Regions from separate parts of the Streptomyces sp. NPDC089424 genome, predicted to be linked through region 1. Evidence: riboswitches for the same ligand, from Rfam matches in the RefSeq annotation. Region 1 holds a riboswitch; each other region holds the start of a gene.
What was found. A riboswitch is a leader RNA that binds a small molecule or an ion and turns the genes downstream of it on or off. The one in region 1 is predicted to bind cobalamin.
Positions count from the first base shown of each region.

Region 2: another riboswitch for cobalamin. It lies ahead of ACIP2X_RS25405 (prenyltransferase/squalene oxidase repeat-containing protein); the one in region 1 lies ahead of ACIP2X_RS16575 (ribonucleoside-diphosphate reductase subunit alpha).
Region 3: another riboswitch for cobalamin. It lies ahead of ACIP2X_RS22850 (cobalamin biosynthesis protein); the one in region 1 lies ahead of ACIP2X_RS16575 (ribonucleoside-diphosphate reductase subunit alpha).

Region 1 is NZ_JBIVHU010000003.1:343,979-354,437, reverse strand. Features, by position in the region: gene mctP (monocarboxylate uptake permease MctP) at 1-675, shown strand, start outside; gene ACIP2X_RS16580 (GNAT family N-acetyltransferase) at 795-1,301, shown strand; cobalamin riboswitch at 1,318-1,495, shown strand; gene ACIP2X_RS16575 (ribonucleoside-diphosphate reductase subunit alpha) at 1,619-3,988, shown strand; gene ACIP2X_RS16570 (ribonucleotide-diphosphate reductase subunit beta) at 3,988-5,001, shown strand; gene ACIP2X_RS16565 (hypothetical protein) at 4,914-5,156, opposite strand; gene ACIP2X_RS16560 (GlxA family transcriptional regulator) at 5,250-6,212, shown strand; gene ACIP2X_RS16555 (cytochrome P450) at 6,228-7,604, opposite strand; gene cyc1 (epi-isozizaene synthase) at 7,601-8,686, opposite strand; gene def (peptide deformylase) at 8,967-9,617, opposite strand; gene ACIP2X_RS16540 (tetratricopeptide repeat protein) at 9,744-10,459, opposite strand, start outside.
Region 2 is NZ_JBIVHU010000006.1:110,566-121,024, forward strand. Features, by position in the region: gene ACIP2X_RS25375 (glycosyltransferase) at 1-1,292, opposite strand, end outside; gene ACIP2X_RS25380 (TetR family transcriptional regulator) at 1,523-2,161, shown strand; gene ACIP2X_RS25385 (ferredoxin) at 2,477-2,710, opposite strand; gene ACIP2X_RS25390 (aldehyde dehydrogenase) at 2,716-4,173, opposite strand; gene ACIP2X_RS25395 (MBL fold metallo-hydrolase) at 4,351-5,373, shown strand; gene ACIP2X_RS25400 (GNAT family N-acetyltransferase) at 5,519-6,199, shown strand; cobalamin riboswitch at 7,175-7,300, shown strand; gene ACIP2X_RS25405 (prenyltransferase/squalene oxidase repeat-containing protein) at 7,417-8,637, shown strand; gene ACIP2X_RS25410 (SCO2322 family protein) at 8,634-9,269, shown strand; gene ACIP2X_RS25415 (energy-coupling factor transporter transmembrane component T) at 9,262-10,449, shown strand; gene ACIP2X_RS25420 (ABC transporter ATP-binding protein) at 10,446-10,459, shown strand, end outside.
Region 3 is NZ_JBIVHU010000005.1:48,767-59,225, forward strand. Features, by position in the region: gene ACIP2X_RS22805 (ABC-F family ATP-binding cassette domain-containing protein) at 1-420, opposite strand, end outside; gene ACIP2X_RS22810 (hypothetical protein) at 580-1,287, opposite strand; gene ACIP2X_RS22815 (neutral zinc metallopeptidase) at 1,474-2,364, shown strand; gene ACIP2X_RS22820 (VOC family protein) at 2,559-2,972, shown strand; gene ACIP2X_RS22825 (hypothetical protein) at 2,983-4,410, opposite strand; gene ACIP2X_RS22830 (alpha/beta hydrolase family protein) at 4,600-5,727, opposite strand; gene ACIP2X_RS22835 (class II aldolase/adducin family protein) at 5,866-6,630, opposite strand; gene ACIP2X_RS22840 (anion permease) at 6,949-8,190, shown strand; gene ACIP2X_RS22845 (hypothetical protein) at 8,222-8,443, shown strand; cobalamin riboswitch at 8,609-8,753, shown strand; gene ACIP2X_RS22850 (cobalamin biosynthesis protein) at 8,853-9,803, shown strand; gene ACIP2X_RS22855 (cobyric acid synthase) at 9,800-10,459, shown strand, end outside.

The DNA of each region.
Region 1 (10,459 bases):
GTGGAGAACGGCCAGCTGGCGATCCCCCAGCTGTTCGAGAACATGTTCCCGGACTGGTTCACCGGCGTCGCGTTCGCGGCGATCGGCATCGGCGCGCTGGTCCCGGCGGCCATCATGTCGATCGCGGCGGCCAACCTCTTCACCCGCAACATCTACAAGGACTTCCTCAAGCCGGACGCCACGCCCGCGCAGGAGACCAAGGTCTCCAAGCTGGTGTCCCTGCTGGTGAAGGTCGGCGCCCTCGTCTTCGTCCTCGGAATGGACAAGACGGTGGCGATCAACTTCCAGCTGCTGGGCGGCATCTGGATCCTCCAGACCATGCCCGCCCTGGTCGGCGGTCTGTTCACCCGCTGGTTCCACCGCTGGGCGCTGCTGGCCGGCTGGGCGGTCGGCATGACCTACGGCACGGTCGCGGCCTACGGTGTCGCCTCCCCGACGCAGAAGCACTTCGGCGGCTCCTCGGCGGAGATCCCCGGCATCGGTGAGATCGGCTACATCGGCCTCACGGCGTTCGTCCTCAACCTGGTGGTCACGGTGGTCCTCACCTTCGTCCTGAAGGCCGTGAAGGCTCCCGAGGGCGTCGACGAGACCAAGCCCGGCGACTACACGGCGGACGCCGGCGACCCGGGAGTCAAGGCGGAGCTTCCCCCGGCGACCGCGGGTGCCGCCCACTGAGGCGCGGGGCCGTTGCGGCACGCGGCCCTGCCGCGTGAGCGCGAGCAGCAGCTGAACGACTCGCAGCGGGCCGCCGACATCACACGATGCGGCGGCCCGTCGTCGTACACACTGCCGCCATGGACATCGACATCCGCCTCGCGCACCCCGCCGAGTACGCCGCCCTCGGCGAGATCACCGCGCAGGCCTACCTCCAGGACGGACTCCTCGACTTCGGCGAGAGCGACGGCTACCTCGGCGAGCTGCGAGACGTCGCCAAGCGCGCGGCCGCCGCACAGGTGCTCGTGGCCGTCGCGCACGAACGCGTCCTCGGCGGCGTGACGTTCGTCCCCTCCGGCGGCCCCATGGCCGACATAGCCGCCCCCGACGAGGCGGAGATCCGCATGCTCGCCGTCGCCCGTCAGGCCCGCGGCCGAGGGGTCGGCGAGGCCCTGGTGCGTGCCTGCGTCGAGCGCGCCCGCGCCCTCGACGGCTGCGCCGGGCTCGTTCTGTCGACCCAGCGGACCATGCACGCGGCCCACCGCATCTACGAACGGCTGGGCTTCACCCGCACTCCCGAGCGGGACTGGAACCCCCTCCCGGAGCTGGACGACATCACGCTTCTCACCTACCAGTTGACGCTCTGAAGTCATCGGCGACACAACATATGGGGGTGCTGTCGGCACCCGACACCAGATGTATGCTCATGCTCGCTGTCGCCGCAGGGGAATCCGGTGCGAATCCGGAACTGTCCCGCAACGGTGTACTCGCGTGCGTCCGTCCCGAAAAGGGAACGCACGCCGGTTCAGTCCGAGGACCTGCCGACAGTGCGCCCGGCCGTCCGGCCCGGGTGCCCTGACGTCCGGGTCTCGTGGAATGGGCCGGTGGACGCGAACGCCCGTGCGCTCGTGTGCCCTGCCCTGCCCTCCGCGAGGCCCCCGTGCCGAGCGAGGGAGAGCCCCACGTGACCATCGCGCCAGCCGAACCGGCCGCAGCGACAACCGTGGAAGGGGAGACCGACGGACCCGGGACCGCGTTGCTGCGGACCCTGACCGAGCTGACCGCCGACCTCCCCGACGCCGACCCCGGCCGGGTCGCCGCCGCCGCGCTGCGCGGCCGTTCCGCGCGGGCGGACGAGAGCGAACTGCGGGAGCTGGCCACGGAGGCCGCCGCCGGACTGATCTCCGAGGACCCCGCCTACTCCCGGCTCGCCGCCCGGCTGCTGACCGTCTCCATCGCCGCCGAGGCCGCCTCCCAGGGGGTCACGTCCTTCACGGAGTCCGTGGCGGTGGGGCACCGGGAAGGGCTCATCGCCGACCGCACGGCCGAGTTCACGCGCCTGCACGCCGACCGCCTGGACGCCCTGGTCGACCGGGACGCCGACGACCGCTTCGGCTACTTCGGCCTGCGCACCCTGTACAGCCGCTACCTGCTCCGGCACCCGATCACCCGCAAGGTCGTCGAGACGCCCCAGCACTTCATGCTGCGCGTCGCCGCCGGCCTCGCCGAGGACGACACCACCCGGTCGGTGGACGAAGTCGCCGCGCTCTACGGGCTCATGAGCCGGCTCGACTACCTCCCCTCCTCCCCCACCCTCTTCAACTCCGGCACCCGGCACCCCCAGATGTCGTCCTGCTACCTCCTGGACTCCCCCAAGGACGAGCTGGACTCCCTCTACGAGCGCTACCACCAGGTCGCCCGGCTCTCCAAGCACGCCGGCGGCATCGGTCTGTCGTACTCCCGGATCCGCTCCCGGGGCTCCCTGATCCGCGGCACCAACGGCCACTCCAACGGCATCGTCCCGTTCCTGAAGACGCTGGACGCCTCGGTCGCCGCCGTGAACCAGGGGGGCCGGCGCAAGGGCGCGGCCGCCGTCTACCTGGAGACCTGGCACTCCGACATCGAGGAGTTCCTGGAGCTGCGGGACAACACCGGTGAGGACGCCCGCCGTACGCACAACCTGAACCTCGCGCACTGGATCCCGGACGAGTTCATGCGGCGGGTCGACGCGGACGCCCCGTGGTCGCTGTTCTCCCCGTCGGACGTGCCCGAGCTGGTCGACCTGTGGGGCGAGGAGTTCGACACCGCGTACCGCGCGGCCGAGAGCCGGGGCCTGGCGAGGAAGACCCTGCCCGCCCGTGAGCTGTACGGCCGGATGATGCGCACCCTCGCCCAGACCGGCAACGGCTGGATGACCTTCAAGGACGCCGCCAACCGCACCGCAAACCAGACCGCCGAGCCGGGCCACGTCGTCCACTCCTCGAACCTCTGCACGGAGATCCTGGAGGTCACGGACGACGGCGAGACCGCCGTGTGCAACCTGGGCTCGGTCAACCTGGGCGCGTTCGTCGTGGGCGACGGCATCGACTGGGAGCAGCTGGACGCCACCGTCCGCACCGCCGTGACCTTCCTCGACCGCGTGGTCGACATCAACTTCTACCCGACCGAGCAGGCGGGCCGTTCCAACGCCCGGTGGCGCCCGGTCGGCCTCGGCGCGATGGGCCTGCAGGACGTCTTCTTCAAGCTGCGGGTGCCCTTCGACTCGCCCGAGGCGAAGGCGCTGTCCACCCGGATCGCCGAGCGCATCATGCTCGCCGCGTACGAGGCGTCCGCCGACCTCGCCGAACGCAACGGGCCGCTGCCCGCCTGGGACAGGACCCGCACCGCCCGGGGCGTGCTGCACCCCGACCACTACGGCGTCGAGCCGACCTGGCCGGAGCGCTGGAGCGCGCTGCGCGAGCGCATCGCCGCGGTCGGCATGCGCAACTCCCTGCTGCTGGCGATCGCGCCCACCGCGACGATCGCCTCGATCGCCGGTGTCTACGAGTGCATCGAGCCGCAGGTGTCGAACCTCTTCAAGCGCGAGACGCTGTCCGGTGAGTTCCTCCAGGTCAACTCCTATCTGGTGCAGGAGCTGAAGGAGCTCGGCGTCTGGGACGCCCGCACCCGTGAGGCGCTGCGCGAGGCCAACGGCTCGGTGCAGGACTTCGCCTGGATCCCCGAGGACGTACGGCGGCTCTACCGCACGGCGTGGGAGATCCCGCAGCGCGGGCTCATCGACATGGCGGCCGCGCGCACCCCGTACCTCGACCAGGCCCAGTCTCTGAACCTGTTCCTGGAGACGCCGACCATCGGCAAGCTCTCCTCGATGTACGCCTACGCCTGGAAGTCGGGCCTGAAGACGACGTACTACCTGCGCTCACGCCCCGCGACCCGCATCGCCCGCGCGGCCCAGGCGCAGCCCCGGACCACCATCCCCGTCCAGGCGGCCACCGACCCCGAAGCGGTCGCCTGCTCCCTGGAAAACCCCGAGTCCTGCGAGGCCTGCCAGTGATGTCCACCCGTACCCAGAACCTTCTCGACCCCGGCTTCGAGCTGACGCTGCGCCCGATGCGCTACCCGGACTTCTACGAGCGCTACCGGGACGCCATCAAGAACACCTGGACCGTGGAGGAGGTCGACCTCCACTCGGACGTCGCCGACCTCGCGAAGCTCTCCCCCGAGGAGCAGCACCTGATCGGCCGGCTGGTGGCGTTCTTCGCGACGGGCGACTCGATCGTGGCGAACAACCTGGTCCTGACGCTGTACAAGCACATCAACTCCCCCGAGGCCCGGCTCTACCTGAGCCGCCAGCTGTTCGAGGAGGCGGTGCACGTCCAGTTCTATCTGACCCTGCTGGACACCTACCTCCCCGACCCGCAGGACCGGGCGGCGGCGTTCGACGCGGTGGAGAACATCCCGTCCATCCGCGAGAAGGCCGAGTTCTGCTTCAGGTGGATCAACGAGGTCGAGAAGCTGGACCGCCTGGAGTCCACGGCGGACCGCCGGCGCTTCCTGCTCAACCTGATCTGCTTCGCCGCGTGCATCGAGGGCCTGTTCTTCTACGGGGCCTTCGCGTACGTCTACTGGTTCCGCAGCCGGGGTCTGCTGCACGGTCTGGCGACCGGCACCAACTGGGTGTTCCGCGACGAGACCATGCACATGAGCTTCGCGTTCGACGTGGTGGACACCGTCCGCAAGGAGGAGCCGGAGCTCTTCGACGACGCGCTCCAGGAGCAGGTCACCGACATGCTGCGGGAGGCCGTCGAGGCCGAGCTGCAGTTCGCGCGCGACCTGTGCGGTGACGGCCTCCCGGGGATGAACACCGAGTCGATGCGGGAGTACCTGGAGTGCGTCGCCGACCAGCGCCTCACGCGCCTCGGCTTCGCTCCGGTGTACGGCTCCGAGAACCCCTTCTCCTTCATGGAGCTCCAGGGGGTTCAGGAGTTGACCAACTTCTTCGAGCGGCGTCCCTCCGCGTACCAGGTGGCCGTGGAGGGCACGGTCGACCTGGACGAGGACTTCTGATCCTCCTTCTGCCCGCGCTGGTCCTGGGCCTCCCTGATCTCGCGGTCGACGCGCCGGTCGTGCGCGATGCCGATGAGAGAAGGGAGGACCATGATCACGAAGAGTCCCGCGACGGCCAGCATTCCGATGAGTGCTTCGATCTGGTTCGTGTTCATGGACACCACTCTCGCGCCGGACACTCCTTACCGACAGTGGCAGGACTGCCGTAGACCCTCGATTTACTGCCATCACTGAGGCACACTGGGGGCATGCTGCAGAACGTGGCCGCCGTACTCGTCGACGGCGTGAACCCCTTCGAACTCGGCGTGGTCTGCGAGGTCTTCGGCACCGACCGGAGCGACGACGGACTGCCGGTGTACGACTTCGCGGTCACCTCCGCCGAGGGGCCGCAGCTGCGGTCCCACGCCGGCTTCTCCCTGCGGGTCGAGCACGGACTGGACCGCCTGGAGACGGCGGACCTGATCGCCGTGCCGGCCGGCTCGTGCTACGAGACGCGGACCTTCCCGCCGGAATTGCTCGACGCCCTGCGCCGGGCCGTCGAGCGGGGCTCGCGGGTGCTCAGCGTGTGCTCCGGCGTCTTCGTGCTGGGCGCCGCGGGGCTGCTGGACGGGCGGCGCTGCGCCGTGCACTGGCGGCACGCCGAGGAGCTGGAGCGGCAGTATCCGCGGGCGGTCGTCGAGCCGGACGTGCTCTACGTCGACGAGGACCCGGTGATCACCTCCGCGGGCACGGCCGCCGGCATCGACGCCTGCCTGCACATCGTGCGCAAGGAGCAGGGGCCGGAGGTGGCCAACAAGATCGCCCGGCGGATGGTGGTGCCGCCGCACCGGGACGGCGGGCAGGCCCAGTACATCGAGCGCCCGCTGCCCCGGTCGGAGGGCGACGCGGTCGCCGAGGTGCTGGTGTGGATGGAGCGCAACCTCGACCAGGAGGTCACCGTCGAGCAGCTCGCCGCCCGCGCCCTCATGTCACCGCGCACTTTCGCCCGCCGCTTCCAGCAGGAGACGGGGACCACCCCCTACCGCTGGATCCTGCGCCAACGGGTGCTGCTGGCCCAGCGGTTGCTGGAAGCGACGGACGAGACGGTGGACGCGATCGCCGGCCGGACGGGGTTCGGCAACGCGGCCGCGCTGCGCCACCAGTTCGTCCGGGCGCTGGGGACCACCCCCCAGGCCTACCGGCGCACGTTCAGGGGCCCGGAGGCCGCCTGAGCGCACCCGCTTCCCTCACCTCGGCACGGGCGTGAGCAGGAGCTTGTTCGGACGGAGCGTGATGCCGACCCGGGTCGCGTCGTCGGAGCCGGGCACCTGCTCGAAGCGGTACTTCGTCGCGACCGCCGCCGTGATCAGTGTCAGCTGGGCCATCGAGAAGTGGTCGCTCGGACACTTGCGATTGCCCACACTGAACGGACTCATGGCATATTTCGGCACGTCCTTGACGCGTTCCGGAAGCCAGCGGTCGGGGTCGAACTCCAGGTTGTCCCGGTACGATCGCGCATCGCGCTGAACCGCGTACGGACTGTAGATGATGTCCGCACCCGCCGGAATGCGATAGCCACCGAGTTCCGTGTCGGCGACCGCCCGCCGGGTGAGTATCCAGACGGCGGGACGCAAACGCATCGCCTCCACGACGACATTGTTCGTGTGCGTCAGCTTCCGGACGTCCTCGAATGCGACGGGCCGGCCGCCGGTCACGGATTCGACTTCGTCCCGGATCCGGTCGGCGTGTTCCGGATGCTGGGCGAGCACCTGGAGCAGCCACATGATCGTGGAGGCCACGGTTTCGCTTCCCGGGGTGAGTATCGCGACCACCTGGTCGTGGATCTCCTGTTCCCCGATGGGCTCGCCATTCTCGTCCTTCGCCTCCAGCAATGCCGTCAGCAAATCGTCCGGCTTTTGACCGGATGCCCGGCGCTCTGCCACGATCTCGTCGACCAGGAGATGCAAATCGGCCAGCGCCCGGTTGAATTCCCGGTTGGCGGGCAGCGGCAGCCGGTACAGCGGCCCCAGCGGGATCACCATCCGCTGGTACATGCCGCGGAACACGGTGGCGAGCGCCAGGCACAGCCGCTCGGCGCGCTCGTCCATGTACTCGCCGCGCAGCAGGCAGCGGGCCGCGATGCGCACGGCGACCCGGAAGGACTCGGAGGTGCAGTCGACGGTCTCACCGGGTCGCCAGCGGGTGGTGAGCCCGTGCGCCTCCTCCTCCATGATCGCCGCGTAGGCGGGGATCGCGCCGAGCCGGAACGCGGGCTGGATGGTGCGGCGTTGCCGCCGGTGACGCGGCCCGTTCGCGGTGGCCACGCCCTCCTTGCCGAGCAGCCCCTCCAGGGACTCCCACAGGGGGCCGTCGATCTTGTAGTCGGGGCTCAGGGCCAGGGCGCCGGTGAGCTCCGGGGTGGTGACGGCGTAGACCGTCTTGGGGCCGAGTCGCAGCCGGACCACGTCACCGTGGTCGCGCAGCTGGGACATGAAGGCCAGGGGGTCGCGCGCCAGCTTCCAGCCGTGGCCCAGGAGCGGGACACCGCCGCCCGCGACGGGGGGCTCCCGCAGTTCCGGGGCCTGCTGCCGGTTCGGGGCCGCGGGTACGGACTCGACGGTCATTTCTCACCTGCCGTTTCGTTGTTGACGTACGGGGGCGTGGACCGGTCGTCCCAGCTGTCGACCATGTAGCGGCCGGACTCGTGATGGAACCAGTAGACGGAACTGAACCAGTTCCGCATGTTCCCGAGGCAGGTGCGCACGGCAGCACTCAGTTCCTTTCCGTGCACCGTGCCGTCGGCGAGCGAGTCCGCAAAGCGTAAGCCCTCGGTTTCGACGACCAGGAATTCCGCGATGCATTCCTCGACGCGCCGCCGCAGTTCGACGACAGCTTCTTCCAGATTCAGCCCCTCATGGGTGATGAGACTGATTCCGAGATTGTGCACCTCGTCGCCCGCTATTTCCTTGGGCAGCGAACAGAGGTCGTTGTACCAGGCGGCGAATTCCTGGCTCAGCAGCGCCGCCCGCCGATAGGCCGGATGTTTCCGCACCGCGTCCGGAAGTTCCTGTCCGGCACTCGGCTCCAGCAGATCGGTCCATATCCAGTGCGCGAAGGTGAGCCGGCGCAGCGCCAGATATTCCTCGACCGTCGGCACGATCCCTTCGGTCCGGTTGTGGAATTCCTGGTCGTACGCCTCGATCACCGAGTGGAAGTGCCGGGCGAAGCGCTCGTTCCAGGTCCGGGGCAGGAACGAGAACAACCGCAGCACACTGTCCGCGAACCCCGCCACCAGCGCGTCCTCGTGGTGCAGATGGTCCTCGGGGGAGTCGAGCGCCTCGTGCAGCAGCGCCCGGAGCCGGCGCCAGGCCACGGGGCGGTGGTGGACGATGTCACGGTCGTGCCGGTCGTCCCAGACGAAGAACCACGCGCTGTAGTCCGCTATCGCCTGCAGGACGTCGTCGGGGGCACCTATGTAGTACCCCGCCATGAGATCGGTGTAGCACAGGCCGTCGGCATATTCCTCAATCTTGTCCGCCGGCATGAGCCGTTTTTCCAGGAGCCAGGTACGGGTCTTCTCCTGGAGCCTGGGCCAATACGGGTGCAATTGCCTGGGAAACGCCGCCTCGATCACCGGAAGAGACAGCGAGGGTGGGACTGCGATCGCGGTCGCGGTCGCTGTGGTGCTGTGTGGGAAAGCAGGCACGAACAAACCCCTCTCAGCCGCCAGTTGGGCACGCCCCTCCCGCTGTGCCGGGCGTGCGCCGTTGCGTAACCCCGCACTTCCCATTCAGCACCACAACTGACCGTTCTGGGAACGGATTTGCTTCATTCACTACCCCACAGTGCCGAGATTCTCCTGGCACCTGACTGGTTCTGGATCACTAGGGGCGTACATCCGATCGAACGTGCGACGGACAGACGAACGGCGCCTGGTCAGGCCGAGGAACCTGATCAGACGCCGTGCGTAGGGGTGAGGCGAGGTGTCAGTCGTTGGCGACCACGGGGTAGCGAGGCTCGTTCTCGGCCATCTGCCGCAGCGCGTCCTTGCGTTCCCGCTTGGACAGCCGGTCGATGTAGAGGTAGCCGTAGAGGTGGTCGGTCTCGTGCTGCAAACACCGAGCGAAGTATCCGCTGCCACGGACCTTGATCGGGTTGCCCCGCTCGTCCTGCCCCGTCACCTCGGCGTAATCGGGACGGGCCAGCGGCATGTACGCCGTCGGCACCGAAAGGCAGCCCTCGTTGCTGTCGTCCAGCCGGCGCTTGTCGGCGGGCAGTTCGACGAGCTGGGGGTTGCAGACCACGCCGGTGTGCCGGACACCGTCGTCGTCCGGGCAGTCGTAGACGAACACCTTCAGGTCGACGCCGATCTGGTTGGCCGCCAGACCCACACCCTCGGCGGTGCGCTGGCTGGCGAACATGTCGGCGACCAGCTGCTGGAACTCCTCACCGAAGTCGGTGACGTCCTCGCACTCCTTGTGCAGCACCGGGTTGCCGACCACGGTGATCGGCCGCGAGGTGCCGCGGTCGCGGTACGCCTGCTCGCGCTCCTCGCAGTCCTCCGAGTCGACGACGAAGCCCTCGTCGTCGACGGGGAGCACGCCCGCGTGCTGCTGATCGGTGTCCTGCTGCGCCATGACCGACGTACGCCTTTCTGGAAAAACCGGGGTGTGATGCTGATACAGGGTACGGGGAACGCGCCCTGCGGGGGGCGCGGACAAGTACGCGACCAGCCACGACGGGCCGGCGGCCGGCCGAGGGCCTCAGCACACCTCTTCGAGGTCCCGCCAGTCCCGGGAGTCGGGCGAATCCGCGACCCACCCGTCCAGCAGCCCCCGGACCAGCGAGGCCGGCGCGGCCAGCCCGCACTCGCGCTCCGGTACCCACAGCTGCCCGTCCGTGCGGTGACCGAGCGGCCCCGGATGCCCGGGCTCGCTGTGGTCGTGCGGGTCCAGATGCTCCCCGTCGCCCTCGTCGGACGGCATCCGTGACTCCGAGCACAGCCGGCACAGCAGCCGCACGGAGGACGACCAGTCCTCCGCGGCGAACCCGGCGTCGGCGGCGAGCTGCTCCAGGGCGTCCCGGTCCGCCTCGCTGGCGGCCTCCAGCAGGACCACCCAGGTGGGCACGGGTGAGGGCGCCCACAGTTCGATCTCGTCGAACACCGGATACGAGTGACCGGCGGCGGTGGTCCGCTCGCCGTGCGGCACCCCGTCGTGCAGGACGACCTCACCCCAGCGCCGCCCCGACGACGGCAGCGGGATGGACAGCACCTCGATCCGCGCCGGATCCAGCCGACGTCCCCACACCACCTCGGCCTCGCCCTCGGGCGACAGCCGTACGGCCGCGCTGCCCAGATCCATGCCGAGGGGCTCGCCGGAGTCCGTGGCACCGCCGGGCACATGCAGCCCGTAGGCCTGCCAGGCGCGCCGGGCCAGGGGCCAGTCCTGGAGGGCGGTCGCGGCGATGCCGACGTTCC
Region 2 (10,459 bases), on a different contig from region 1:
GCGATCGCCTCCCGGTAGCGGGCCACCGTGCCCTCCGCGGCGCGCGCCCAGGTGAAGTGGCGCAGGACGCGCTCGCGTCCGGCCGCGCCGAGCCGTGCGCGCAGTGCGGCGTCGCCCAGGAGCCGGCTCAGTCCGCCGGCCAGCGCGCCCGCGTCGCCCGGCGGCACCGCGAGGCACGTCTCCCCGTCCCGCCCGGCCACTTCGGGGATCGCCCCGCCGGTCGTGGCGAGCAGCGGCGTCCCGGTGGCCATCGCCTCGGCCGCCGGCAGCGAGAAGCCCTCGTAGAGCGACGGCACGCAGGCGACCTGTGCCGAGCGCACCAGGTCGACCAGTTCGGCGTCGGAGATGCCCTTGACGAACTCGACGGCGCCTTCGAGCCCGTAGCGCCGCACGGCCTGCGCGACCGGGCCCTCGGTGGGCCGCTTACCGACGACGACGAGATGGGCCTCGGGACGCTCGGTGCGCACCTTGGCCAGCGCCTCGACGAGGAAGACCAGCCCCTTCAGCGGCACGTCGGCGCTGGACGTGGTGACGATGCGTCCCGGCACCTGCGGCACCGAGGGGTCGGGCGAGAAGAGGTCGGTGTCGGCGCCGATGTGCACGACGTGGATGCGGTCCGCCCGGACGCCGAGGTGGTCGACGATCTCCTGACGCGAGGTGCCGGAGACGGTCAGCACGGACGGCAGCCGCCGCGCCACCCGCTTCTGCATGCGGGTGAAGCCGTACCACCGCTTCACGGAGAACCGGCGCTTCCAGCCGTCGGCCGCGTCCAGCTCCAACTGCCGGTCCACGGTGATGGGGTGATGGATCGTCGTCACCAGGGGCGCGCCGACGTCACCCAGCAGCCCGTACCCGAGCGTCTGGTTGTCGTGCACGACGTCGAAGTCGCCGCGGCGGGCGCGCAGATGACGGCGGGCCCGCAGGGAGAACGTGACCGGCTCGGGGAAGCCGCCGGTCCACATGGTCGCGACCTCAAGGGCGTCGATCCAGTCCCGGTACTCGTCCCGTCCCGGGGTGCGGAAGGGGTCGGGCTGGCGGTAGAGGTCGAGGCTGGGCAGCTCGGTGAGGCGCAGGCCGTCGTAGCCCTCGTCGAGGACGGGGTAGGGCTGGGCGCCGATGACCTCGACGTGGTGGCCGAGGCGGGCGAGTTCGCGGGACAGGTGCCGGACGTAGACGCCCTGGCCGCCGCAGAACGGGTTTCCCTTGTACGTGAGGAGCGCGATACGCAGCGGCCGCGAGCCGTCGGCCGCGAGGGCCTTCGAAGAGCCCGTCCGACTGGCCTCAGCGGTCACTCCGGGCCCCCTTCTCCCTGCACGGTCCCGCGAGATTACGCCGGGACGCTAATCTAGAACAAGTTACAGACTTGATCGTTCAAGAGGCTCTGAATCTACCGGCAGGTAGCGCCGCTGTGAGCACTGGATCAGGTGATTCACGCCACGGCTCGCCGGGGCACGCGGCGGCGGTCCGCGCCTGCCATGCTGTCTGATCGCACGCCCTCACGCACTGTCACGAACGGAACCTCATGCCAGCGCAAGCCAAGGTGGAAGCCAGTCGCGCGCGGCCCGCCGCCCCCGCCGCGCCGCCCCTCACCGAGCGGCAGGAGGCGCGCCGGCGCCGCATCCTGCGGGCATGCGCCCAACTGGCCAGCCGGGGCGGGTTCGACGCGGTGCAGATGCGTGAGGTCGCGGAGTCCTCGCAGGTCGCCCTCGGCACCCTCTACCGCTACTTCCCGTCCAAGATCCATCTCCTGGTCGCCACCATGCAGGACCAGTTGGAGCACATGCACGGGACGCTGCGCAAGAAGCCGCCGACCGGGGAGACGGCGGCGGAGCGGGTGGCGGAGACCCTGATGCGGGCCTTCCGGGCGCTCCAGCGCGAGCCGCACCTGGCCGACGCGATGGTCCGCGCCCTCACCTTCGCGGACCGCAGCGTGAGCCCCGAGGTGGACCAGGTCTCCCGGCAGACCACGGCGATCATCCTGGACGCCATGGGTCTGGACGATCCGACCCCCGCCCAGCTCTCCGCCGTCCGCGTCATCGAGCACACGTGGCACTCGGCGCTGATCACCTGGCTCTCGGGCCGCGCCTCCATCGCCCAGGTCAAGATCGACATCGAGACGGTGTGCCGTCTGATCGACCTGACGACCCCCAAGGACGCGTAGCGCCCTGCCCCCAGGGCGCGCGAAGGACCTACGAGACGGGTTCCCTTCGCCGGTATTGCCCGGATCAGGTGGCTGGGGGTCGCCTTCCGGTTCACATGGCCGTCCTTCTGCCACGCGACCTTACGGCCTCTCAGCCCGACCGTCGACGTCGGCACCGGCGGAAACCTGAGCCTCACGCCCGAGTCGGCTACTCCGGTCGAACTCCCTCACTCGCCTCGTAGGCCTGATATCAGGGTAAGACGCCTTTCCCGGAATAGAACCCCCGAAAGGGAATTTTTTTGGCGAATCCCCCGGATCCCCTGAGGCCGGGCTCCGCTACTCCTCCGGCGGGAACACCGCCTCCCCGCTCCCCAGCAGCGTCAGGGTGATCGCCTCCACGGGACAGCCCTCGGCGGCCGCCAGGATGCCCTCGCCGGCGTCCGTCTCCGGGTCCACCGGGCGGGACTGGCGGCCCGCGTCGAGGCGGAAGGCGTCCGGGGCGTGGTGGACGCACTGCGCGGAGCCGATGCACAGCGAGCGGTCGACCTGGAGCTGCCAGCGGTCCCCCATGGTGCTCAGCCCTCCCATCCGGCCGGCAGATGGATCATCTTGTGTTCCAGGTACTCGCCGTAGCCCTCCGGGCCGAACTCCCGGCCCAGGCCGGAGTTCTTGTAGCCGCCGAAGGGGCCGAGCATGTCGAGGCTGAAGGTGTTCACCGAGTACGTGCCGGTACGGACCCGGCGGGCGATCTCGATGCCGTGGCCGACGTCGGCGGTCCACACGCTGCCGCTCAGTCCGTAGTCCGAGTCGTTCGCGATCTGCACGGCCTCGGCCTCGTCGCCGTACGGCAGGAGGCAGATCACCGGGCCGAAGATCTCCTCGCGGGCGATCCGCATGGAGTTGTCGACGTCGCCGAAGAGCGTCGGCTCGACGTACCAGCCGCGCTCCAGGCCGGCCGGGCGGCCGCCGCCCGTGAGGATCTTGGCGCCCTCCTCCTGGCCGATGCGGATGTAGTCGAGGCTGCGCCGCTGCTGCCGGTGGGCGACCAGCGGCCCCACCTGGGTGGCCGGATCCAGCGGGTCCCCGACGACGAGCGCGCCCGCCGCCGCCGCGAAGGCCTCCGCGAACTCCGGGTAGCGCGAGCGCGGCAGCAGGATCCGGGTCTGCGCCACACAGGCCTGCCCGTTGTTCATCCAGGCCGCCGGGACGATCCCGGCCACGGTGCTCTCCAGGTCCGCGTCCGGCAGCACGACCGCCGCCGACTTGCCGCCCAGCTCCAGGGTGACGCGGGTCAGGTTGCGGGCGGCGACCTCCATCACGCGCCGCCCCGCCGCCACCGATCCCGTGAACGACACCTTGTCTACGGCGGGGTGCCCGACGAGGTACTCGCTGACCTCCCGGTCGGCGGGCAGGATCGACAGCACGCCCTCGGGGAGCCCGGCGTCCCGCGCGATCTCGCCGAGCAGATACGCGTCGAGGGGCGACTCCGGCGACGGCTTGAGGACGACCGTGCAGCCCGTCAGCAGCGCGGGGGCCAGCTTGGCGGCGGCCACGAACTGCGGGACGTTCCACGGCACCACCGCCGCGACGACCCCGACCGGTTCGCGCCGGACGAGCAGCCGTCCGAGCACGCCGTCGCGGCTCTCCTCGTGGCGGAAGTCGCGGGCGACCCGGATCGCCGTGTCCCAGACCATCATCGCGCCGAGCGCCTGCGCGAGGACGCTCCAGGAGTACGGCGAGCCGTTCTCGGACGAGATCACGCGGGCGATCTCCTCGTGCCGGGCGGCGATGCCGTCCTTGATCCGCCCCACGACCTCGATCCGCTCGTCGAGGGACATCCGCGGCCAGGGGCCCTCGTCGAAGGCCCGGCGGGCGGCCGCGAGCGCCCGGTCCACGTCCTGCGCCGAGGCGTGCGGCACGCGCCCGAGGACCTCCTCGGTGTGCGGGGAGATCACCTCGATGACGTCCTTGCCGAGGGGTTCGGTCAACTCCCCGCCGATGAACAGCTGTCCGTGTTCCACGAGCTCGGTCATGGCGACTGCCCTCCCTGGTCCCCGACGCCGCTCCCCTGACACTCCATCAGATGCGCGGACTACGAAGACTGATACCAGCTCGTCCCCGAGGAGTCCACGGCCCGGAACCGGTGACTCGGGCTCCCATGGAAACGTGTTCTAGTTATAGTGACCGCACGGCGGCGATCGGGGGAGCCCATGACGCAGGTGCACGACCACGGCGGCGGCGTACGGTCCCTGAAGGTCCCCATTCCGGACAACCCCCTGGGCCACACCCTCGTCCACGTCGTCGACACCGACGCCGGCCCGGTGCTGATCGACACCGGCTGGGACGACCCGGCGTCCTGGGACACCCTGGCCGCGGGGCTCGCGGCGTGCGGCACCTCGGCCGCCGAGGTGCACGGCGTGGTCGTCACCCACCACCACCCCGACCACCACGGCCTGTCGGGCCGCGTGCGGGAGGCCTCGGGGGCGTGGATCGCGATGCACGCGGCGGACGCGGCCGTGGTCCGGCGCACGCACGAGGCCCGCCCCGAGCACTGGTTCGCGTACATGGCGGACAAGCTCACCGCGGCCGGCGCCCCCGAGGCCCACATCGCCCCGCTGCGCACCGCCCGCGGTCGGCTGCCCGGCCTCTCCCCCGCCCTCCCCGACCGCGAGATCGTCCCCGGTGAGCTGCTCGCCCTGCCCGGGCGCCGGCTGCGCGCGATCTGGACACCGGGCCACACGCCGGGCCACGTCTGCCTGCACCTGGAGGAGGAGCACCCCGCCCGACTGCCGGGCCACGGACGCCTGTTCTCCGGCGACCACGTGCTGCCCGAGATCACCCCGCACATCGGCCTGTACGAGGACCCGGACGACACGACCGTGACCGACCCGCTCGGCGACTACCTGGCCTCCCTGGAGCGCGTCGCGCGCCTCGACCCCGCCGAGGTCCTCCCGGCGCACCAGTACGCCTTCACCGACGCCCCCGCCCGGGTGGCCCAGTTGCTCGCCCACCACGAGGCGCGGCTGACCGGCCTGCTGGTGCTCCTGGCCGAGCCCCTGACCCCCTGGCGGCTCGCCGAGCGCATGGACTGGAACCGGCCCTGGGCCGAGATCCCCTACGGTTCCCGCACCATCGCCGTCTCCGAGGCGGAGGCCCATCTGCGCCGGCTGGTGAAACTGGGGCGGGCGGAGGCCGTCGCGGGCAGCGATCCGGTGACGTACGTGGCGGTGTGAGCGTCCGCGCGGCAGCGGGTCGCGACGCCCGCGTCGGGCCTGGCGGTAGATTCGGCCCCGTCCCCTGGACGACGGCGGCCACCGCCGCGCTTTCAGGGCCTGTCCGTCACGGGTCTGTCATCCCTTCCTCCCCACGGGAGTTCGTATGCTGTGGGCGCGACTGAGGCGTCGCAGGTCACTGCCGCCGCTCCCGGTGCCGGGGCCGTGCGCGCTCGGCCGGCACACGGTGCACACCGGAGGTCTGCTGCTGTACACCCCGGAGACCCAGCTGGACCTGCTGGCGGCGGTCGCCGCCGGATCGGACGGCGCGGCGCAGCGGTGGCTCGGGATGCGGGGCGAGGAGGTCGTCGCCGACACCCGCATCCGGGAGTCCCTGCTGCGGATGCGCCCCGGCGACAGTCACCGTGGCATCCCCCCGCGGTGGCTCTCGGCGTTCGAACTCGACCCCGAGGGCGGTGAGGTCCTGGTGGCCGTGGGCCGGGAGGACGGCCGCTACGCCGGGGCCCTCCAACTCGACCGCACCGCCGGGCAGATCGGCGGCTGGCTCGCACCGCACGCCCGCGGCCGGGGCCTCGGCGCGGAGCTGTTCGCCGCGGGCGCCCAGCTCGGCCACACCCACTTCGGCCTGGACTCGGTCCACGCCGGGACCGAGGTCACCAACTCGGCCTGCCGGGGCGCCCTCACGCGCGCGGGCTTCGTGCCGGCAGAGGGGCCGCCCCGGCACACCCTGCGCGACGGCCGCGAGATCGACGCGACCTGGTTCCGCCACGAGTCCGCCCCCGTCACCCGCTGCCGCGCAGCAAACCTGATCCGAACCGGCGCGTAGCCCTCCGGGGCGACGAGCGACCCCACGGAACCTTGCCCACAATGCAACCGCCGCCCCCCACAAGGGCCTGCGCATCCCACCCAGGATGCGACCGGATGCCTCACGGCGGCTTGCGCCGCAGCCCGCCCGGGGTGTGACCGGCAACCCCACGGGCCCTTGCGCCGCAGCCCGCCCGGGATGTGAACCGCAACCCCACGGGCGCTTGCGCCGCAGCCCGCCCGGGATGTGACCGGCAACCCCACGGGCGCTTGCGCGTCCGGTGACGGGCGGCCCGACGGGGGCTTGCACGAAGCCCGCACGGGGTAGCGGGCGGCCCAACGGGGCGCATGTCCGCCCAGGATGCGACCAACGGCCCCCCGGGAGCCTGCGCGTAGCGCGCCCGGGGTGTGGTTGGCGGCCCCAAGGGGGCTTGCACGCGGCCCGCACGGGGTGGCTTGCGGCCCAACGGGGCTTATCCGTAGCCCGCCCAGGATGCGACCAGCAACCCCACAAGGCCTGCGCGCCCACCCAGGATGCGACCGGATGCCTCACGGCGGCTTACGCCGCAGCCCGCCCAGGATGCGACCAACGGCCCCCGGGAGCCTGCGCATAGCGCGCCCGGGGTGTGACCGACGGTCCCACGGGGGCTTGCACGTGGCCCGCACGGGGTGGCGGCGCCCAACAGGGCCTATCTGTAGCCCGCCCAGAATGCGACCCTCAGCCCCACGGGAGCCTGCGCGCAGCCGCCCCAGGATGCGACCGTCAGCCCCACAAGGGCCTGCGCGTAGCCCGCCCGGGGCGCGACCGTCAGCCCCACGGGAGCCTCGTAGCCCACCCGAGATGTGACCGGCAATCCCACAAGGGCCTGCGCGTAGCCCATCCAGGATGCGGCCGCCGCCCCCGCAGGACTTGCACCTAGCCCACCCGAGGTGCCCCGCGGGGGTCTGTGCCCGGTCCGGTCGGGGTGTGACCGGCGCCCCATGGGGCTGGGGCTACGGGCGGGTAGAGTGGCCCGGTCGTCATCACACCCGTACGGGGGAAAGCCGGTGCAAATCCGGCGCTGACCCGCAACCGTGAGCAGCCGAGGCTGTGAGCCGGACCGCCCCGCACGGCAGCGTGACCGGCTCAAGTGCACCGGCAACCGGCCGGTGTACGGCACCGTCGAGGTATACGGAGCCGAGCCGCCCGGGGGTTGCCCGTGCTGCGCGGCTCCCCGCAGGGAGAGGCACCCGCCGATCATGAACGTCGTCCGCCGCAGCGCAGCGGCCCTGGCCGTCACCGCAGTGATCGGCGCCGCCGGGGTCCCGGCCGCCCAGGCCGCGAGCCCCTCCCCGTCGCTGCCCTCGGGGCTGTACGGCACGGGTGACCCCACCTACGACGGCGTGTGGCGCCAGTCCCTCGCCCTGCTCGCCCACGACGCCGTCGGCGTGCGGCCCGCCGCCGCGGGCGTGGAGTGGCTGGCCGGACAGCAGTGCGCCGACGGCGCGTTCGCGCCGTACCGCGCCGACACCGCCAAGCCCTGCGACGCCAAGACGCCGGTCGACACCAACATGACGGCCGCCGCCGTGCAGGCACTCGCCGCGCTCGGCGGGCACGACGCCGTCACCGGCAAGGCCGTCACCTGGCTGAAGTCCGCGCAGGGCAAGGACGGCGGCTGGGGCTACACCGCCGGCGGCCCCAGCGACGCCAACTCGACCTCCCTCGTCATCGGAGCCCTCGCCGCCGCGGGCGAGCGGCCGCAGGACGTCGTCAAGGGCGGCCGGTCCGCCCAGGACGCCCTGCTCGCGTTCGCCATACCGTGCGACGACGCCAAGGGCGCCGGGGCGTTCGCCTACCAGCCCGACAAGAAGGGCGCCCTCGCCGCCAATCCGGACGCCACCGCGGCCGGCGTGCTGGGCTCGCTCGGCAAGGGCCTGGCCGCCGAGGCCGCCGGCACCGCCGCCGCGCCCTCCTGCGCCGACGGCGACGACCTCACCCCCGAGCGGGCCGCCGCGAACGGCGCCTCCTACCTCGCCGACGCGCTCGCCGCGGACGGCCACCTCATGTCGGCCCTCCCCGGTTCCGAGGACCAGCCCGACTACGGCAACACGGCCGACGCCGTCGTGGCCCTCGCCGCCCAGGGCGGCGCGGCCCGAGCGGCCGGGCCCCTCAAGTGGCTGGAGCGGAACGCCGTCGCCTGGGCCAAGCAGAGCGGCCCGGCCGCCTACGCCCAGCTGATCCTCGCCGCGCACGCGGCCGGTGGCGACCCGCGCGACTTCGGCGGCACGGACCTCGTGCGGCTGCTGAACGCGTCGGGCCCCGCGCCGCAGAGCGCGCAGCGGCCCGCCACCGCGGACAGCGAGGCCACGTCCGAGTCGGACGACGGCTTCGGTGTCTGGTGGTACGTCGGCGTCTGCCTCGTCGCCGGTGTCGGCATCGGCTTCCTGCTCAGCGGCCGGAACCGGAAGCAGCAGCCGTGATACGCCGGGCGGCGGCCCTCCTCGCCGCGCTCCTGATCGCCCTGGCCGCCGGCACGGGCCCGGCCCAGGCCACCGGCTACCGCTACTGGTCGTTCTGGGAGCGCGACGGCAAGGCGTGGACGTACGCCACCCAGGGTCCCTCCCTCGCCCGCCCCGCGGACGGCTCCGTGCAGGGTTTCCGTTTCGCGGTCAGCGAGGACTCCGCGGACGCGTCCCGGCCGCGCGGCGAGGCCGGCTTCACCACGATCTGCGCGGGCACCCCGGCGCGGGACGGCCACAAGCGGGTGGCCCTGGTCATCGACTTCGGCACGGCGTCGGACGCCCCGTCCGGCGAGACGCCGCCCGCGCCCCGCACGGCCTGCGCCCGGCTCGCCCCGGACGCGACGGCGGCGGAGGCCCTGGCGGCGGTCGCCAAGCCGCTCCGGTACGACGCCAACGCCCTGTTGTGCGCGATCGGCGGCTACCCGGCGAAGGGCTGCGGGGAGCAGGTGGCGTCGGCGGGCAAGCCGGCCGGTGAGCCGGCGGACGAGAGCGGCGGCGGCCCGTCGCTGGGCGTCGTCGCCGGGGTGGCGGCGGTGGCGGTGCTGGGCGCGGCGGCCGGCTGGCAGGCCCGCCGGCGCAGGCATGGCTGACCACGGCTCGGGCGTGGACCGGCACGGCACCCGGCCGGCGTCGGCGGGCGTCACCGCCCTGCGGCGCCGGCCCCCCGCGCCGGTCCACCCCGGCGCCTGGTGGCTGTGGTCCCTGGCCCTCGGCACCGCGGCCACCCGCACCACCAACCCGCTGCTCCTCGCACTCCTCGTGACGGTCTCGGCCTACGTCGTCGCCACCCGCCGCCCCCACACCCCTTGGGCCCTCTCCTACGGCGCCTTCGTCAAGCTGGCCCTCGCCGTGCTGCTGGTCCGCCTGGTGTTCGCCGTCGCCCTCGGTTCGCCCCTGCCGGGCACCCACACCCTGCTCACCCTTCCCGAAGTCCCGCTGCCCCACTGGGCGCAGGGCATCCGCCTCGGCGGCCGGGTCACCGCCGAGACCCTCGTCTTCGCCCTCTACGACGGCCTGAAGCTGGCCACGCTCCTGATCTGCGTCGGCTCGGCCAACGCCCTCGCCGCTCCCACCCGCCTCCTCAAGTCCCTGCCCGGCGCCCTCTACGAGATGGGCGTGGCCGTGGTCGTGGCCCTCACCTTCGCCCCGCACCTCATCGCCGACGCCCAGCGGCTGCGCACCGCCCGCCGGCTGCGCGGCCGCCCGGACAAGGGCCTGCGGGGCCTGCTCCAGGTGGGCCTGCCCGTCCTCGAAGGCGCCCTGGAACGCTCCGTGGCCCTCGCCGCCGCCATGGACGCCCGCGGCTACGGCCGTACCGCGCAGGTCCCGCCGGCGGTGCGCCGTACGACCGCGGTCCTCACGCTCACCGGTCTGCTCGGCGTCTGCGCCGGGACGTACGGACTGCTCACCGCCGACGGCGGCACCTACGGCCTGCCGGTCCTGCTCGCCGGCCTCGCCGCGGCGCTCGCCGGTCTGCGGCTGGGCGGCCGTCGCACCCCGCGCACCCGCTACCGCCCCGACACCTGGAACGCCCGTTCCTGCCTGGTCGCCGCCTCCGGCGTCGCGGTCGCCGCCCTGCTGACCCTGGCCGCCTCCGCCGACCCCGCGGCCCTGCATCCGGGTGTGATCCCGCTGGTCGCCCCGACGCTGCCGCTGTGGCCGGCCGCGGCCGTGCTCCTCGGGCTGCTCCCGGCGTTCGTCACCCCCGCTCCCGAGCCGCCCGCGGCGGGACGGCCCGCTCCCCAGAGATCCGAGGAGAAGCCCTCATGATCCGCTTCGA
Region 3 (10,459 bases), on a different contig from region 1:
GGTGGCGGCCTCGGCCTCGGCGGCGTACCCGCCCTTGGTCAGGAACTCCGTCTCCTGGCGCTCGTACTGCTTCATCGCCTTGTCGCGGGTGGCGCCCTTGCCGTTGGCGATGCGCTGCTCGTTGTCGCGCATCTTGCGGATCAGCACGTCGAGGCCGCGCGCGGACAGGACGCGGTCGCGGGCGAGCACGTCGAGGTCGCCGGTGCGCGGGTCCTGGGGGAGGTAGCCCACCTCGCCGGAGCGGGTGACCGTGCCGCCGGCGGGCTGGCCCTCGCCTGCGAGGACCTTGGTGAGGGTGGTCTTGCCGGCGCCGTTGCGGCCGACCAGGCCGATGCGGTCGCCCTTGGCGACACGGAAGGTGGCGGACTCGATGAGGACGCGGGCGCCGGCGCGCAGCTCGATGCCGGAGGCGGAGATCACGGACAGACTCCTGGGGCGGGTGGTTGGCGGGATGGGCGGCTGAGGACGTTTCCCGCCGTCTAATGCGCGAGGAGAATGGCCATGGAGCCAGTCTAACGGGGCGATGCAACCCGTTTCGGCGGCTGCGTCTGTTCCGGCGGCGGGTGCGGGCCCTCCTTCTCACCGTCCCGGGCCCTGGGGGGCGATCCGGCCGAGGTCGTCGACGGCGACGAGCTGGCTGGTCCAGGCGGCGCGGGCGCAGGGCTGGGCGAGCAGCAGGGCGCCGCCCCGGCGCAGCGCGTGTTCCGGCCGGAACACGCACCCTGGGCGGGCGGGCAGTACCCAGCGCAGGTCGCCGTCGGCGGTCCGGTACGCCGCGACGCGGCCCGGGGTGACCACGGCGAGGATGCCGCGTCCCAGGGGACGCAGGACGCCCTCGCCGCCGTGTGCGGCGAGCCAGCCGGCGGTGGCCGGGAGCGCGCGGTGCCAGCGGACGCCGGAGCCGTCGGTGCGGGTGTCGGTGACGAGTCCGTCGTCCCACAGCGTGATCGCCTCCCCGCGCGCGGGCAGCACGGTCAGGGGCAGGGCTCCTTCGCGGCTGTAGCGCCAGCGCACCCGCCCCGTGGTCCGCTCGTACGCCTCGACGGCTCCCCCGCGCAGCCGCAGCTCCGCCGCAGGGTGCTGCACGCGCGCGTGCACGATGAGGCGGTCGCCGTAGGGGGCCGGTCGGGCCTGGTGGGCGGCCGCCAGGAGCGGGGCCGCAAGCAGGAGGGCGGCGACGGCTGCCGGGAGGCGGCGGGGTGCGCGTCGCGGGGGCGGGAGCGGGGCGGGTCCCGTGCCCGGGGTGAGGGGATCGGTCGGCTTCGCCACGGCCGGCAGGACGGCCACCGGGCTCCCTTCGTCGGCCGTGCTCGCGGACAGGCGCAAAAGCGTAACCAGGGGTGCCGGGTGCCCCCGGGAGGTGCCGGGCCCGCGGTGGGCACGTCGCCCGTTCGGACGTCCGTCCGGCGCCGGGAGGCCCGGGGCCCGTGAGGATGGCGTCAGGGGGACTGTGCGGCTGAGGGTGGTGCGTTCATGCAGTTCGACGACGACGCCAGGCTGGACACGTCCGAGGTGCAGGACGTGCGCGGCAGCAGGATCCCCGGTGGCAGGGCGACCGTCGGCGGTGGCCTCGCCGGTCTGCTGGCGCTGCTCCTCGGCCTCTTCTTCGGCGTCGGGCCGGACCAGCTGGGCCTGACCGACGGGAGCGCGCAGCCGGTGCCCACGTCGTCCTCGCTCGCGCAGGTGCAGCAGAACTGCCGTACCGGGCAGGACGCGAACACCAAGGACGACTGCCGGATGGTGGCCGTCGTCAACAGCGTGCAGGACTTCTGGGACGAGGAGTTCCAGCGGCGCAGAGGCACCTACTCGCGCTCCCCCACCGTCTTCTTCAGCCAGCGGGTCGGCACCGCGTGCGGCGCGGCGACCTCGGCGGTCGGGCCGTTCTACTGCCCCGGCGACCGGAAGGTCTACCTGGACCTGGGGTTCTTTGACGAGCTGCGGACGAAGTTCGGCTCCAGCGGCGGGCCGTTCGCACAGGCGTACGTGGTGGCCCACGAGTACGGGCACCACGTGCAGGACCTGATGGGCACCCTCGGCCGCGCGCAGGACGGCGGGACGGGCGCGAACAGCAACGCGGTGAAGGTGGAGCTCCAGGCGGACTGCTACGCCGGGGTGTGGGCGCACCACGCCACGACGACCCCGGACGAGTCGACCGGGCGGCCGCTGATCACCAGCCTCACCGAGGCCGACATCCGGGACGGCCTGGACGCCGCGGCGGCCGTGGGCGACGACCGGATCCAGGAGCGGTACCAGGGACGGGTGACGCCGGAGACGTGGACGCACGGGTCGGCGCAGCAGCGGCAGGCGTGGTTCGAGCAGGGCTACCGGACCGGGGACATGGCCCGGTGCAACACCTTCGGCTGAGGCCCTGCCCGCCGACTCGGCCCGGCACGGGGCGATTTCGGCCGCTCTCGCCGTGACCGGCCATAGGACGGCGGCTTTCGGGCGTATCGGGCGGCGTTGTCGGTGGCGGGTGCCAGGATGAAGGCACCGGGCGGGTCCCCCGACGGCGGCCGCGGCCCCGGCGCACAGCCCCGACGCACGAAGGAGTGATCGGCATGGCAGGCACGAGCGGTGGCGGTCCGAGCATCTACCCGACGTTGCTGTACGCGGACGCCAAAGCGGCGATCCGCCAGCTCACGGAGGGCCTCGGTTTCACGGAGCTGGCCCTGTACGAGGGCGAGGGCGGCACGGTGACGCACGCCGAGCTGGTGCAGGGCAACGGCGGGGTGATGATCGGCTCCAAGGGCCGCGGCGGGCTCTTCGACACGGTGATGAAGGACGCGGGTCCCGCCGGGGTGTACGTCGTCGTGGACGACGTCGACGCGCACCACCAGCAGGCCGTGGACCACGGCGTGGAGATCCTGATGCCCCCGACGGACCAGGACTACGGCTCACGGGACTACATGGCCCGGGACGCCGAGGGCAACGTCTGGAGCTTCGGCACCTACGCGCCGCGCACGACCGACTGACCGCGCGGCCTCAGCTGCCCCCGGTGTGCACCTGGAAGGCCGCGCGGCGCACGGCCTTGGCCAGCGCGGGATCGGGGTGCGCGGCGGCCAGCGCGACCAGGACCTGCACGGTGCGCGGATGGCCCACGGCGCGCACCTCGTCGAGCAGGGCGGGCACGGTCGGCTGCACGGCGGACTCCAGGTGCCGCACCAGGAGAGGGGCCTCGCCGTGGTCGGCGACGGCGGCGGCCGTGTCGACCCACAGCCAGGTGGCCTCCTCCCGGGTGAGCACCTCGTGGGCGTCCTCGGGATCGGCGCCGTCGTGCTCGGCGAGCCAGAGCAGCGCGTACGGCCGCAGCGTCGGCTCGTCGACCACCCCGCGGACGTCGGGCTCGGCGGGGGCTCCGACGACGCGCAGCGCCTCGAAGGCCAGGCCGCGCAGCAGGGCGTCCTCGCCGCGGGCGGCGTCGAGGAGTTCGGTGACGGCGCTGCCGACGGGCCGGGCCGCGAGCCATGCGCGGTACTCGGCGCGGGCGGCGTTGGGGCGCAGCTGGGCGCAGCCGCGCAGCATGTCCTCGGCGACGGCCTCGATGTTCCCGGCGGGGCTCTGCGCGGCGACGCAGATCTGCTCCAGCTTGACCCAGACCGCCCAGCTGCCCAGGGGGGTGAGGGTGGCCTGCCCGTCTCCGTAGGTGAGGGCGCCGACGGAGGCGAGGGCGTGCAGGGCCCAGTCGAGGAGGGGGGCGAGCTCGGTGTCCTCGGGTGCGGCGTCGACGTCCGCCGTGCCGGGGGGCGGGGGGCTCGCCGGTTCGCGCTGGGGGCCGTAGGGGACCTCGCAGCGCTCGGTGCGCAGTTCCGTGACCCGCTGCTGGAGGAGGTCGAGGAGCTGCTCGACGGGGACCGGGCCGGCCGAGAGCTGGAGGAAGGAGAGCACCTGCGGCATCGCCGAGACGACCTCGGCCACCGAGGCAGGCTCGTGGTGGGCGGGTTCCGGGTGGGCGAGCGACCAGGCGTCGAAGAAGGCGACCCAGCCGCGCAGGACCGCGGTGTCGTCGCGGTTCCAGGCGCGCAGCCGCCAGCCGGGGCGGGCGCTGTCGCCGTGCACCTCGACGAGCCCGGCGAGTCGGGCGGTGTCCCACTCGGCGCGGATCTGGGCCGGCGTCAGGCCCAGTTCGTGCGCGGCCCGTTGGGCGGTCGCGTCGGCGAGGGTCGCCTTGCCGTCGGAGGTCGCGTTGCCCTTGCCGGGGCGCAGGGCGGCATCGGCCCAGAGGGCGACGCGGGCCGCGCCCGCCAACCGGGAGCGCGCCATTCCGGCCAGCTCCGCGGGGGCCGGGGTGCCCTCCGGCGGGCGGGGGGCGGGGCGGCGCGAGCGCTGCTGGTTCATCGCTCGGGGGGCGGCGGCCAGGGGTCGCGGGCGGACGAGTCGGAGCCTGGAGTCGCGCGGGATACGGGACGTCACGGGTGCAGTCTTCCGGTTGACGGTCCGAAAACCCAAACGGAATGTCACGTGGGGCGACGGGAGTGGCCAAGGGACGGCACCGGGGAGGGGGTGCCGGCCGGAATCCGGACAGTGGTACGGCGTTAAACGGAACCGTGGGCCCCGGTGCGGCGGCCCGGCCCACCGGCCCGCCGGGAAGGTGCCGCGGCGTCACATCAGAGGGGTCAGGAAGCGGCGCACCGCCTCTTCGTAGCCGCTGGGGTCCACGTTCCACATGGCGTTGTGCGGGGCCTGCGGGACGGTGTGGAGGGTGACCAGGTCGGGACGGTGCTCCGCCAGGCGGCGGGAGTAGGCCCAGGGGGCCACCAGGTCGTCGGGGCCGTGCAGGATCAGGGCCGGGAGCGTCAGGCGCTCGGGGTGGGCGGCCTCGTCGATGCGGTCGCCGTAGAGACCGGTGCGGCCCTGGGCGGCGCGGACCGCGAGCGGCAGGAGCGGGCTCGGGGTGCGCCGGGCGGCGGCGAGGGCGCGCAGGGTCGCCTCCCAGTTGAGCACGGGGGAGTCCAGGACGAGCCCGCTGACGCGGTCCCGGGCCGAGGAGTGCGCGGCGGCGCGCAGGGCCATGGTGGCGCCGGTGGACCAGCCGTACAGGACGACGCGCGCGGCGCCCTGGGCCGTCGCGTGGCGGACCGCGGCGTCCAGGTCGCGCCACTCGGTCTCGCCGAGGTGGTTCAGTCCGTCCGGGGGGCGGGGAGCGCCGGGGTCGCCGCGGTAGGCGAGGTCGAGCACCGGGAAGCGCAGGCCGTGCAGGAACGCCAGGATGTTCAGGGGGAGTTCCCGGCCGGCGCCCAGGCCGTGCACCGTGATGATCCAGGTGTCCCGGGCCCCCGGCACGAACCAGGCGGGCAGCGGCCCGAGTTCGCCGGGGATCTCGACGTCGGTGCAGTCCAGGCCGAGGGCGGTGCGGGGGTCGCCGATGTGCAGGCTCGGGGTGAGCCGGACCTTGTCGCCGGGCTCCAGGGTGCCGTGGGTGACGCGTTCCAGGCGGCGTACGACGGAGTCGGGCGGGTGCGGGACCGTGTCCAGGACGGGGCCGACCACCGCGTGGGAGCCGTTGCCCGCGAGGCCGTAGCTGCCGGGGCGCACCGAGGCGAGGGTGCGGGTGAGGGTGACGCGGCCCGCGGCCGTGCCGTGCACGGTGAGCCGGGGCTCGGTGGGCAGCGGTCGGCCGGGCGGCGCCTTCAGTGCCGCGTCACTGGCGAACCGGCCGGCGGCCACCGCTGCGGCCCCGGCCACCGTCACGGCGGTGACGGCAGCGGCCGTCGCTCTGACAGTGCGCACGCGTCCAGTGTCCTGTCCCGCCCGTCCGGCGGCCAGCGGAACGGCGGGGCGGGGTGAGGCGACGCGGCGCACGGAAGGGGCGCCCCGGGTGGTACGGGCGAGCGCCCCGGGTGGTACGGGCGAGCGCCCCGGGTTCCGTCAGCCGCGCTGCCCGTATCCCCGCAGCCGCTCGGTCGCTTCCGCCAGCTGCTCCCGGGACAGCAGGGACGGTGTGCGGCCCGGCACGGCGGACGCCGTCAGCCACAGGCGGCACATCCATTCCAGCTGGGCCGTGCGGTCGTAGGCCTGGGCGAGGGACGCGCCGTAGGTGACGGTGCCGTGGTTCTGGAGGAGGCAGCCGGAGCGGCCGGCCAGCGCGCGGAGCATGTTCTCGGCCAACTCGTCCGTGCCGTAGGTCGCGTAGGGGGCGACGCGGACGGGGCCGCCGAGCGCCCCGGCCATGTAGTGGATCACCGGGAGTTCGGCGACGAGGGTGGAGACGGCGGTGGCGTGCACGGCGTGGGTGTGGACGACGGCGCGGGCGTCGGTGGTGCGGTGGACGGCGAGGTGCATGGGCAGTTCGCTGGTCGGCACGAGGGTTCCGCGCACCTGGCGCCCGTCGAGGTCGACGCCGGTGATGTCGTCCGGCGTGAGCCGGTCGTAGGGGACGCCCGACGGAGTGACCAGGACCGTGTGCCCCACCCGCACCGAGACGTTGCCGGAGGTGCCGACGACCAGGCCCTCGGAGACGGTCCGGCGCGCGGTGGCCACGAGCTCCTCCCAGGCCCGTGCCTCCTCGTCCGGTACCCCGTCGCCCGGCACCTCGCCTCGCTCCGTCCCGGCCGCGTCCGCCGCCTCGGCCGTGTCCCGCGCGTCGTCGGGAGCGCCCGGTGCCTCCCGCTGTTCCCACCGCTGTTCAGCCATGCCGCGATCCTGCCAGGCGGACCTCCGGCGCGTTCCGGCGCGGGCTTGTCGTGGCGGCGCGCCCGCGGGCGGGGCGGCCGCTTCGCACGGGGTGACCAACATCTCTTCGCGGGGGTCGCCGGCCCGGCCGAGGCGGTGCGCGCAGGGCCTGTGGCCGTACGGGGTACGGGGCCGGCGGCGCGGCGCGCGGGCCGAGCCCTCCAGGCGGTACAGGCACCCCCTTTCACGGACACCCACAAGCCCCTCCCAGTTCACCTTTCGTTCACTTGGGTTACCTACGTTCGTCCAGCCAATGACCTCGAAAGATTGCCTGGGTAAATGGAAGGCATCTCGCTGATCCTCGCGATTGTGGTGGTAACCGCTCTCGCGTTCGATTTCACGAACGGTTTCCACGACACCGCGAACGCGATGGCCACCACCATCTCGACGGGTGCCCTCAGACCCAAGGTCGCGGTGGCCATGTCCGCCGTCCTGAACCTGGTCGGCGCCTTCCTCTCCGTGGAGGTCGCCAACACGATCTCCAAGGGCCTGGTCGACGAGAGCGGCATCCGTCCCGAGGTCATCTTCGCCGCACTGGTCGGCGCGATCCTGTGGAATCTGCTGACCTGGCTGGTCGGCCTGCCGTCCTCCTCGTCGCACGCCCTGATGGGCGGCCTGATCGGCGCCACCGTCGCGTCGGCCGGCGTGGGTGCCGTCCACGGCGACGCGCTGGTCACCAAGGTGCTGATCCCGGCGATCGCCGCCCCGCTGGTCGCGGGCGTCGCGGCGCTGCTGGCGACCCGGCTGACGTACCGCCTGGGCCGCAAGGCCGAGGACAAGGCCTCCGCGAAGGGCTACCGCGCCGGCCAGATCGCCTCCGCGGGCCTGGTCTCGCTGGCGCACGGCACCAACGACGCGCAGAAGACGATGGGCATCATCACCCTCGCCCTGGTCGCGGGCGGCACCCTCGCCCCCGACTCCGACCCGCCCCTGTGGGTCATCCTCTCCGCGGGTCTCGCCATCGCGCTCGGCACCTACCTCGGCGGCTGGCGCATCATCCGCACCATGGGCAAGGGCCTGACCGACCTTCAGCCGCAGCAGGGCTTCGCCGCGCAGACCAGCGCCGCGACCGTCATCCTGGCCTCCTCCCACCTCGGTTTCTCCCTCTCCACCACGCACTCGGTCTCCGGTGCGGTGATGGGCGCGGGCCTCGGCCGCAAGGGCGGGGTGGTCCGCTGGTCCACCGCCACCCGGATGTTCGTCGCCTGGGGCCTGACCCTGCCGGCCGCCGCGCTGGTCGGCGCGATCGCCGAGTGGGTGACGGGCTTCGGCCCCTGGGGAACCGCTCTGGTCGCCGTCTTCCTGGTCGGGTCCAGCGCCGCGATCTGGAAGATCTCCCGCCGCGAGGTCGTGGACCACACGAACGTCAACGACGCGGACGGGGAACCGGCCGGCGTGGTGACGACCGCGATGGCCGCCGTGACGCCGCCCCCGGCGGGCACCCCGGCCGAGGACCTCACGGCCACGATCCCCCGGCAGGCCACGGCCTCGGAACCGACGCCCTCTCAGGCCTCGGTCTGAGCTCCCTGATACCGAAGGAAGCAGCACAAGCATGAAGATCGACTGGGCGGCCCTCGGCTCCGTCTTCGGCGTCAGCCTCGTGGTCACGGTGGCTCTGGTGGGCCTGTTCACCCTCGGTGTCACCGCGCTGTCGCGGCGCGAACGGGCGGCCGCGCAGGGCGAGTCGGCGGCGCTGGCGGTGACGGGCGCGTACGCCGCCTTCGCGGCGTGCGCGGCGGCCGTGGGATACGGGATCTATCTGATCGTGGCCTGAGCGCCCCGGTGTTCGAAGCGCCCTGCGCGGTGCCCTCCACGGGCTCCGGGCAGGGCGCTTCGTCGTGCGCGGGGACGGCGCGAGCGGCAGACGGGAGACCCGTGCCGCCGGTGGCGTGTGGGACTCAGCACACTTGCCCCGTCGCAGGTCAACAGCAAGTTGACGGCCGTTCCGGCCCCGTGGTGGACTTCCGGGGCCATGTACGGCGGCAGAAGAGGAAGCCCGGTGTGAATCCGGCGCGGTCCCGCCACTGTGACCGGGGAGGGAACTCCCCGGGAGCCAGGAACTCTCACCGCCGGTCTCGTCGAACCAGGGCGTGGACACCCTGAGTGAGGACATATCGCCATGCTCGGCCGCCAAGTGAGGTCCCGCACCAGGTCTCTGCCCGCCCGCACGGCCGGCTGAGCGCGTGCGTGCCGATCGCGTCTTCGCGTACGGCGCCGCCGCCGGCCTCCTCGGCGACCATGTGCTCGGCGACCCCCGCCGGGGGCATCCGGTCGCCGCGTTCGGGCGGGCCGCCGCCGCGGTGGAACGGGTGCTGTGGCGGGACCACCGCGGATGGGGCGCGCTGCACACCGTCGTGTGCGTGGGCGGCGCCGTCGCCCTGGGCGCCGCGGCCCACCGGGCGGTACGGTCCTCCCCCGCCGCTTCCGTCGCGCTGACCGGCGTCGCCACCTGGGCCGTCGTCGGCGGGACCTCGCTCGCGCGGGAGGCCCGGGCCGTCGGGCACGCCCTGGAGGCGGGGGACGTCGAGGCCGCGCGGGCCCGGCTGCCCCATCTGTGCGGCCGCGACCCGCAGGCGCTGGACGCGCCGGGGATCGCGCGGGCGGTGGTGGAGTCCGTCGCGGAGAACACGTCCGACGCCGTGGTGGGCGCGCTGGTGTGGGGGGCCGTGGGCGGGGTCCCGGGGCTGCTCGGGTTCCGTGCGGTGAACACGCTGGACGCGATGGTGGGGCACAGGTCGCCGCGCCACCGCCGCTACGGATGGGCCAGCGCACGGCTCGACGATCTCGCCGGGTGGCCGGGCGCCCGGCTGACGGCGTCGCTCGCCGTGCTGGCGGGCGGCGACGCGCGAGGTGCCGTACGGGCCTGGCACAAGGACGCCGCGCGGCATCCGAGTCCCAACGCCGGGCCCGTGGAGGCCTCGTTCGCGGGGGCGTTGGGGGTGCGGCTCGGGGGGACGTTGTCGTATGCGGGCCGGGTCGAGCACCGGCCCGTGCTGAACGGTGGGGGGCGTGCGGTGGAAGTCGGCGACATCGAGCGGGCCGTCCGGTTGTCCCGGCGGGTGGGCCGGCTGGCCCTCGGGGCCTGCGCGGCCGGAGTGTGGCTGCGGGGACGGCTGTCGAGGAGGCCGGCGTGAACGGGCGCGGGCTGCTGATCGCCGGCACCACCTCGGACGCCGGCAAGAGCGTCGTCACCGCCGGCATCTGCCGCTGGCTGGTGCGCCAGGGCGTGAAGGTGGCGCCCTTCAAGGCGCAGAACATGTCGCTCAACTCGTTCGTCACCCGCGAGGGCGCCGAGATCGGTCGGGCGCAGGCCATGCAGGCGCAGGCCTGCCGGGTGGAGCCGACCGCGCTGATGAATCCCGTGCTGCTCAAGCCGGGCGGCGAGAGCAGCAGCCAGGTGGTGCTGCTCGGCAGGCCCGTCGGGGAGATGAGCGCGCGGGGCTACCACGGCGGACGGCAGCAGGCGTTGCTCGGGACCGTGCTCGACTGTCTCGCCGAGTTGCGGGGCACGTACGACGCGGTGATCTGCGAGGGGGCCGGATCTCCGGCCGAGATCAATCTCCGGCGGACCGACATCGTCAACATGGGGATCGCCCGCAATGCCGGTCTCCCGGTGCTCGTCGTCGGCGACATCGACCGCGGCGGCGTCTTCGCCTCCTTCTTCGGGACCGTCGCGCTGCTGTCCCGTCAGGACCAGGAGCTGATCGCCGGGTTCCTCGTCAACAAGTTCCGCGGCGACGTCTCGCTCCTCGAACCCGGCATCGACATGCTGCACGGCCTCACCGGGCGG